Regions from separate parts of the Pseudomonas sp. YY-1 genome, predicted to be linked through region 2. Evidence: predicted binding sites of a transcription regulator. Region 2 holds the regulator's gene; the other holds the start of a gene.
What was found. The regulator FliA, encoded in region 2, starts transcription of late flagellar genes. The targets are predictions, from matches to a motif close to CTAAAGTTTNNNNNNNNNNNGCCGNTAA.

Region 1 (4,401 bases), on a different contig from region 2:
TACTGCTTGGCGAACCACGAGATCAGCGGATTCTTCAGCCAGCCGATGCGGCATTCGGCAACGCAGCCGATCAGGCGCGACAGCAGGTGATGAGGCAGCAGGTACTGGCTGAGGATAAAAAGACGTTGTTTCATCGTGTTTCCTTGAAGGTTCTAAACCGGCACTGACGCGGCCAGGCCGGGGAGATCTGATTGGCGGCGCGCTCAGCGTTCGATGGGGGTGTCGGGCAGATTGCCCCACTCGGACCAGGAGCCGGCGTAGGCCTTCACGCGTGGGTAGCCGAGCGCCTTGGCCACCACATAGCTGAAGCCGGAGCGGCGGTGCGTCTGGCAGTGAGTGATCACTTCCTTGTCGGGCGTGATGCCCAGGTTTTGCAGGACATCGGCGATGTCCGTACGGATGCGCATGCCGCGTTGCGGGTCCATGCCCGCGGTCCACTCGAAATGGGTGGCGCCGGGGATATGCCCGCCACGCGCTGAACTCAGTTTTTCGCCGCGGTATTCGTCTGCGCCACGCACGTCCCAGATGGCCAGGTCGGCAGCATCCAGGCGCGACTGCAGATAATCGCGAGTGGCGGTGGGGGCATCGCTCAGCGTCAGTGATACCTCGGTGCGGGTCACGGCAGGCTCCTCCTGGCTCAGCTCGAGGCTATCGCCAACCCAAGCCTGCAAACCGCCGTTGAGGAAGTGGTAGCGCGAATGGCCGATCACGTCGAGCAGCCAGATGAAACGACCGGCCCAGGGGCCGCCCTCATCGTCGTAGACCACATAAGTGGCATCGGCGTGGTGGCCAATATCGGCGAACAGCGCTTCGAGTTGGGCTTGCTCGGGTAGTAGGCCGGGAGCGGGCGGTGCACCCAGTTGCGTGCGCTTGGCATCGACCCAGTGTGCGCCGGGGATATGGCCGGCTGCATAACGCGCAGCACTGCTCAGGTCGAGCAGGATCAGATCGGGGGCGTCCAGGCGGTCAGCCAGTTCAGCCGGCTCGATCACCAGTGACAAGTTGTCGAAGGCGGACATGACGGCCTCCTTGAATGAAAAGAGGTCGATTGTAGCGGAAACAGAGCGCTTCAGCGCCCGCGCCTGGAAAAGCTGCCCAGTGCGCGCTCGATGCACTGCACGGTCTTGCCGAATGCCTGTAGGCAGACGTCATTGAGTGGTTGGCCGCCCTGGTCCGCTATAACCAGCATCACCACGCGGCCATTGTTGGCCACAGAGCGCAGCAGCAGGTGTTCGCTAGGGAAAAGTGCTTTGAGATTGCCGGGCAGCAAGGCAGAAAACTGCGCGATGTTGCTCGGTGTCAGGCGCAGTTGCCCGGGCGCGCTGAGCAGGCGCTTCAACACCTGGCTCTGTGCCGGATCGAGGCTGAGGCTCGCTGCGCTGGCGTCGAGGCCGGCATGTTGCTGGCTCTGCAGGCGAGTGTGATTACGATCGGCAAGTAGCAGCAGCACGCGTTTCAGGCCGCAGGCCTGCAAGGCGTCACGGGCGCAGGCAGTCAGCTGTGGCACGTTGGCAAAGGTGCTGGGGTCGGAGAGCAGGCGTGCGCAGTGCTGGCGCCAGGCGGCGAGGTCATCGCGCTTGGGGGGCGCAGCTACGCTCACGGCTGGTTTGAGGCGATGAGCGTCCCAGGGCCAGATCAGTGCCTGCGCCGGGTGCCACAGTGCGGGGTCGTGGATCAAGCGCGCGCTGCTCACTGCGTGCTGGTGCACTTCCTGCTGCAGTTCGTTCAGGGGTATCTGCAGGTACAGCCCGGTCAGTCTTTGCCAGCGCAGGCAGTGCGCGGTATCCCAGGCCTGATGCGCTGATACCGCCAGACCGTTGGCCAGCAGCACGCAATTGCTCGGGTGAGTGAGCCAGTGGCGCAGGGGGATGTCGGCGTCGAGCATCTGCTGTTGATGCAGGGGATGCTCGTTATCACGGGCGATGTGCAGCGCCTTGACCAATTGACGCCGATCTCGCTCCAGCAAGCGGTAGCCGCGAACGATCCACTCGGGCAGGCGCCAGCGCTCGGCCAGTTTGACGCACAGCTGGATCAAGGTGACCCCGAGCAACTCCTTCTCGACGACGGCAGGGCGCTCGCCTTTGAGCAGTACGCGCTGTTCCCAGGCCTCGAAGAGTTGAGGATGGGCGCACAGCAGCGGCCAGATAGGGGAGAGAAACAGCAGGCTGCAGCCGTGCAGTTCATTCCACAGGCGTGCCAGGCGTGCGCCGAACAGGCCGCGCGCCTGTTGGCTGGCATGCTGACTAATCAGCAGGATCTGCTTGAATGGCAGAGGGATGTCGCTTTCTGGCAGGGCAGGTGCCTGGTTGAGAAGGGCTTCGCAGCGGCTCAGTCCCAGACGTGAAAGTGCCGTTTCGACACTCTCGGCGGGATCGCTGAGGCTGTTGCCCGACTGGTTGGCTTCGCGCAGTACTTGCAGGGCAAAGGATGGGCTGGCTTCTATTGCCTCGGCAATTTCGCGCCAGGTGCGGCGGCTGTCGGCGAGGATGCGACGCAGGCGCAAATGCTGCTGCTGCTCGATTGGCAGTGGCAATTTGCCCAGTTGTTGTAACCAGGCATCCAGCGTGCGTGGCAGGGACTTTGACGTCGACATATTGGCTCGAGTCGAAACTGGCTTTTGACCATAACTGGCTATAGTCTGGCGTATAAGTTCCGATAATTAGAAGGGTTGTTTTTAATAACCCATCCACTAGGCTCTTCAAGCGTTTATTTCATGGTAAGAATCATAGGCATCATTGTTGTCTTTGGCTGTGTGCTCGGTGGGTTCATACTCTCGGGCGGCAAGTTTATGGCCTTGGTCCATCCCTTCGAGGTTCTGATTATTGGCGGCGCGGCGCTGGGGGCATTCCTGCAGGCCAACCCCGGCAGCATGTTCATGACGGTGTTCAAGAAGTCGTTGAGCATGTTTGGCAGTCGCTTCACTCACGCCTATTACCTCGAAGTGCTCAAGCTGCTGTACGAGATACTCAACAAGAGTCGCCGCGAGGGCATGATGGCCATCGAGGCCGACGTCGAAGACCCCAACGCCAGTCCGATTTTCAGCAAGTATCCCGGTGTGCTCAAGGATGCGCGGATGACGGCATTTATCTGCGATTACCTGCGCATCATGTCTTCCGGCAACATGGCTCCACACGAACTGGAAGGCCTGTTCGATATGGAGCTGGCCAGCCTCAAAGAGGAAGTGGAGCACCCGGCGCACGCCGTGGCTAAGGTCGCCGACGGCATGCCGGCCATGGGTATCGTTGCGGCCGTGCTGGGCATCGTGATCACCATGTCGATTCTGGCCGAGGCGGACAACGCGCAGATCGGTGAGAAGGTGGGGACCGCTCTGGTCGGTACCTTCCTCGGCATTCTCGCTTCGTACGGTTTCTTCGGCCCGTTGTCGAACGCGCTGGAACATGACGCCAAGGAAGAGCTGAACCTGTACGAAGCGATCAAGGCGACCCTGGTCGCTTCCGCCTCGGGCATGCCGCCGACCCTGGCCGTAGAGTTCGGGCGCAAGGTGTTGTACCCGGCGCATCGCCCGAGCTTCAGCGAGCTCGAACAGGCCATGCGCGGCAGCTAAGCCATGGAAAATAACCAACCCATCATCGTCAAGCGGGTCAAGAAGACCGCTGGCGGACACCATGGCGGTGCCTGGAAGATCGCCTTTGCCGACTTCGCAACCGCCATGATGGCGTTCTTCTTGGTCATGTGGCTGATGACATCGGCCACTCCGGAACAGAAGAAAGCCATTTCCGGCTATTTCCAGGACCCGATCGGTTTCACCGAGAGTGCCAGTCCATACGCCATCGATCTGGGTGGTACGCCCACGCCAGCGCCCGAGCGCACCCTCAATCCGGACATCTCCGAGACGCCGGAGAGTCAGCCGGATGAGACCGGAGTCAGCACCGATCAGATCGAAACCCTGGCCGAAAAGATGGAGCAGGAGCGTCTGGAGCTGCTATTGCAGGAGTTGCAGAACAAGGTCGAGGAGAACCCCGAGCTGCAGCGCTTCAAGGATCAGATACTGTTCGAAATCACTCAGGATGGCCTGCGCATCCAGATCATGGACGCCGAGAACCGACCGATGTTCGCCCTCGGCAGTGCCAACCTTCAGCCCTATTTCGAAGACATCCTGCTGGCCATGGCCGACACCATTCGCGCTGTGCCGAACAAGATCAGCGTCAGCGGGCATACCGATGCCAAGCCGTTCATCGGCCGTGGTGATTTCGGTAACTGGGAGTTGTCATCCAACCGTGCCAATGCCGCGAGGCGCACGCTGGTGGCCGGCGGGTACCCGGACGAGCAGGTAGCGCGTGTCGTCGGGTACGCTTCGTCGGCGTTGTTCGATCGTGAGGATCCGTTCAATCCGGTCAATCGGCGCATCGATATCGTCGTGCTGACCAAGAAGGCGCAGCG
Region 2 (4,401 bases):
GCGCAGCGGCAGCGACTGGCGCCGCGGCTTCGGTCGTCGCAGAGAACTGACCCTTGCCATGCAGTTGATCAAGCAGTGCTTCGAATTCGTCGTCGGTAATGTCATCGCCTGCCGCTGCACCAGCAGGCACAGAAGCGACTACCGTGGAGGCAGGCGCCTCGACAGCGCCGGCAAACTGCCCTTTGCCGTGCAACTGATCGAGCAGCGACTCGAACTCGTCATCGGTGATCTCATCGCTGGTACTGACTTCGGCGCTCGGAGCTGTAGCCGGCGCGTCACCCAGCGCATCGAGCAGTTGCTCGAATTCGCTGTCAGTGATGTCGCCCGCGGAGGCCGACGGCGCAGCTGGCTGAGGCTCTGGTGCGGGTTCTGGTTCGGCCTGCTGCACCGGCGCAGGAGCCGCTTCGGCGCCGCCCGGTTCGGCCAGGCGTGACAGTGCCGCCAGAAGCTCAGGCGACGCGGGTGTCGGCTCGCGGCGCTCACGCACCTCGCCGAACATGCCGTTTACTGCATCAAGAGCCTCGAGCACCACATCCATCAGCTCCGAATCGACGCGACGCTCACCCTTGCGCAGGATGTCGAAGACGTTTTCGGCGATATGGCAGCACTCCACCAGCTCGTTGAGCTGGAGGAAACCCGCTCCGCCCTTGACGGTGTGGAAACCGCGGAAGATGGCGTTGAGCAGGTTCATGTCGTCCGGTCGGCTTTCCAGCTCGACTAATTGTTCGGACAACTGTTCGAGAATCTCGCCGGCCTCTACCAGGAAATCCTGGAGGATCTCTTCATCGGCGCCGAAGCTCATATTGTGTGCTCCTTAGAACCCTAGGCTGGACAGCAGGTCGTCGACATCGTCTTGGTTGGAGGCAACGTCATCACGCTTATCGGCATGAATCTGCGGACCTTCACCCCGCGATGGCTCTTTTGATTTTTCTTGTTCGCTACGCAGCTCTTCGTGGTCGTGCCGGATACCCGCAAAACGGTCGACCTGGCTGGCCATGAGCATCAATTTCAGCAGATTGCTTTCCACTTCGGTCACCAGCTGGGTGACACGCTTGATCACCTGACCGGTAAGGTCCTGATAGTCCTGCGCCAGCAGAATGTCATTGAGGTGACCGGAAAGTTTGGCGCCATCTCGCTCGCTACGGGCGAGGAACAGCTCGACCCGCTTGGCCAGCTCACGGAAGCCGTCGGCACCGATCTCGCGGCGCATGAAGCGGCCCCATTCGACGCTCAGGCTCTGCGCTTCATCGCTCAGATCATTGACCAGCGGCGCGCTCTGCTCGACCAGATCCATGGTCCGGTTGGCGGCCTTCTCGGTCATGGTCACGACGTAGTTCAGACGCTCGGTAGCGTCGGCGATCTGCGACAACTCCTGGGCATGCGGCATACGCGGATCGAGTTGGAAATTGACAATGGCGTTATGCAGTTCACGGGTCAGTTTGCCGACCTCGTGATACAGCCCGCGATCACGGACCTTGTTGAGCTCGTTGATCAGTTGCACCGCGGCGCCGAAGTTACCTTGTTCAAGGCTATCGACCAGATCGCGGGCGTTGTTTTTCAGGGTCGACTCGAGGTCACCCAGCGTGGAGTCATCGTGTTCCATAGCACCCTCGCGGCTGGCATCAGCCGTTGACTCGCTCGAAGATCTTCTCGATCTTTTCCTTCAGCACCTGAGCGGTGAAGGGTTTGACCACGTAACCATTCACACCGGCCTGAGCCGCCTCGATGATCTGATCGCGTTTGGCTTCAGCAGTCACCATCAGCACCGGCAGGTGCTTGAGACGCTCGTCGGCACGCACGGCACGTAGCAGGTCGATGCCAGTCATTCCGGGCATGTTCCAGTCGGTCACCAGAAAGTCGAAGCTGCCGCTTTGCAGCATCGGCAGCGCCGAGGTGCCGTCATCGGCTTCTGCGGTATTGGTGAAACCCAAGTCCCGCAAGAGGTTCTTGATGATCCGTCGCATCGTCGAGAAATCGTCAACGATGAGGATTTTCATGTTCTTGTCCAAGTCGACCTCCGTACAGTCCCAAACGTATTGCGCTTGCAACTACGTCCTTTAATCGTGAAACCGTTTGCGCCTGCGAGCACGCCGCGTTCAGCCTGCGCGCCATTCACTCAGCCGCGAGCGCAAACGCGCCGCGCACTGGCTGTGCAACTGGCTCACGCGTGACTCGCTAACCCCCAGCACTTCACCGATTTCCTTCAAGTTCAGTTCTTCATCGTAATACAGCGCCAGCACCAGACGTTCACGCTCCGGCAAACCGGCGATGGCATCGGCCAAAGCCGCCTGGAAGCGTTCGTCTTCGAGGTCCCGCGAAGGTTCGAGGTGGTTGTGCCCGGCGTCTTCGTGCAACCCGCCGTGCTCGCCGTCCTGCAACAGGTCGTCGAAACTGAACAGGCGGCTGCCCAAAGTGTCGCCAAGAATGCCGTAGTAATCCTCCAGACTCAATTGGAGTTCGGCCGCAACCTCGTGATCTTTAGCGTCACGCCCGGTTCTTGCCTCAACCACACGAATGGCATCGCTGACCATGCGGCTGTTGCGGTGCACCGAACGCGGCGCCCAATCGCCCTTGCGCACCTCATCGAGCATGGAGCCGCGAATGCGGATACCGGCGAAGGTCTCGAAACTGGCGCCCTTGCTGGAGTCGTATTTGCGCGAGGCTTCGAGCAAACCGATCATGCCGGCCTGGATCAGATCATCGACCTGCACGCTGGCCGGTAGACGGGCCAACAGGTGGTAGGCGATGCGTTTGACCAGCGGCGCATAGCGCTCGATCAGTTGGTGCTGGGAGTCCTGCGCCTGAGCCTTGTTGTACATACGAAGTCCAGAGGCTGCTGTCATACGGCCGAGTCTGCGGTCGGTTGTTGCACCAGACGCTCGACGAAAAACTCCAGATGACCACGGGGATTGGCCGGTAACGGCCAGGTATCTACCTTCTGAGCTATCGCCTTGAACGCCAGGGCGCACTTGGAGCGAGGGAAGGCTTCATAGACAGCGCGCTGTTTCTGCACGGCCTTGCGCACACATTCGTCGTAGGGCACGGCACCGACATACTGCAGGGCGACATCGAGGAAACGATCCGTCACCTTGGTCAGCTTAGCAAAGAGATTGCGTCCTTCCTGCGGGCTGTGGGCCATATTGGCCAGCACGCGGAAGCGGCTGATGCCATGGTCACGGTTGAGCAGCTTGATCAGCGCGTAGGCGTCGGTAATCGAGGTCGGCTCATCGCAGACCACCACGAGGATCTCCTGCGCGGCACGCACGAAGCTGACCACCGCATCACCGATGCCAGCGGCGGTGTCGATCACCAGCACGTCAAGATTTTCGCTGATGTCGCTGAACGCCTGGATCAAGCCGGCGTGCTGCATCGGCGTGAGGCTGACCATGCTCTGCGTACCGGACGCAGCCGGCACGATACGCACGCCGCCCGGCCCCTGCAGCAGGACGTCACGCAGATCGCATTCACCCGCGATGACATCGGCCAGGGTGCGTTTGGGCGTCAGGCCCAACAGAACGTCGACGTTGGCCAAGCCAAGGTCAGCGTCCATCAGCATTACCCGACGGCCGAGATCGGCCAGGGCCATGGACAGATTGACCGATACATTGGTCTTGCCGACGCCACCCTTGCCGCCAGTCACCGCAATCACCTGTACGGGATGCATACCCATGTTCTTTCTACACCTTGTCTAACTTCGACTTGGCCCTACAGGTCGTTGAAAAGCACCTATTGAGGCCGTTCACTCCCGCACCACGTGGCGAGAGGGTGCAACATTCTCGCTGCTTCAGCCGGCCCGCTTGGCCGGATTGTGATAGAGACCGGCGAACATCTGCGCCATGGCATCTTCACTCGGTTCCTCGGCAGCCTGCAGGCCCACCGCCCGGCTGACCAGCTGGTGACTGCGTGGCACCTGCAGATCATCCGGAATCCGCGGCCCGTCCGTCACATAGGCTACCGGCAGTTGCTGGCCTATAGCCAGGCCTAAAACCTCGCCCAGGCTCGCCGCTTCGTCCAGCTTCGTCAGTATGCAGCCAGAAAGGCCACAACGCTTGTAACTATGGTAGGCCGCCTTGAGCACTTGGCTCTGACTTGTTGCGGCCAATACCAGATAATTCTTCGCCTTGATGCGTGCCGAGGCCAGACTTTCCAACTGCAGACGCAACGCCGGATCGTTACCCGGCAGGCCAGCGGTATCGACCAGCACCACGCGCTTCTTGGCCAGCGGTGCAAGCGCCTGCAACAGGGACTGGCCCGGATCGATCTGGGTCACCGACACACCGAGGATGCGCCCCAGAGTCTTGAGCTGTTCCTGCGCGCCAATACGGAAGCTGTCCATGCTCACCAGAGCGACCTGCTGCGCGCCGTACTTAAGCACATAACGCGCTGCCAGCTTGGCCAGCG

Region 1: motA (flagellar motor stator protein MotA) is a predicted target of FliA. The motif match lies at 2,632-2,659, and genes of this name have one in related genera.

Annotation. Positions count from the first base shown of each region.
Region 1 is NZ_PJLX01000002.1:18,877-23,277, forward strand. Features, by position in the region: gene asd (archaetidylserine decarboxylase) at 1-134, opposite strand, end outside; gene CXP40_RS23900 (rhodanese-like domain-containing protein) at 204-1,019, opposite strand; gene CXP40_RS02860 (HDOD domain-containing protein) at 1,070-2,593, opposite strand; gene motA (flagellar motor stator protein MotA) at 2,714-3,565, shown strand; gene motB (flagellar motor protein MotB) at 3,569-4,401, shown strand, end outside.
Region 2 is NZ_PJLX01000009.1:130,452-134,852, reverse strand. Features, by position in the region: gene CXP40_RS14450 (chemotaxis protein CheA) at 1-802, opposite strand, end outside; gene CXP40_RS14445 (protein phosphatase CheZ) at 815-1,603, opposite strand; gene CXP40_RS14440 (chemotaxis response regulator CheY) at 1,623-1,997, opposite strand; gene fliA (RNA polymerase sigma factor FliA) at 2,097-2,843, opposite strand; gene fleN (flagellar synthesis regulator FleN) at 2,840-3,670, opposite strand; gene flhF (flagellar biosynthesis protein FlhF) at 3,785-4,401, opposite strand, start outside.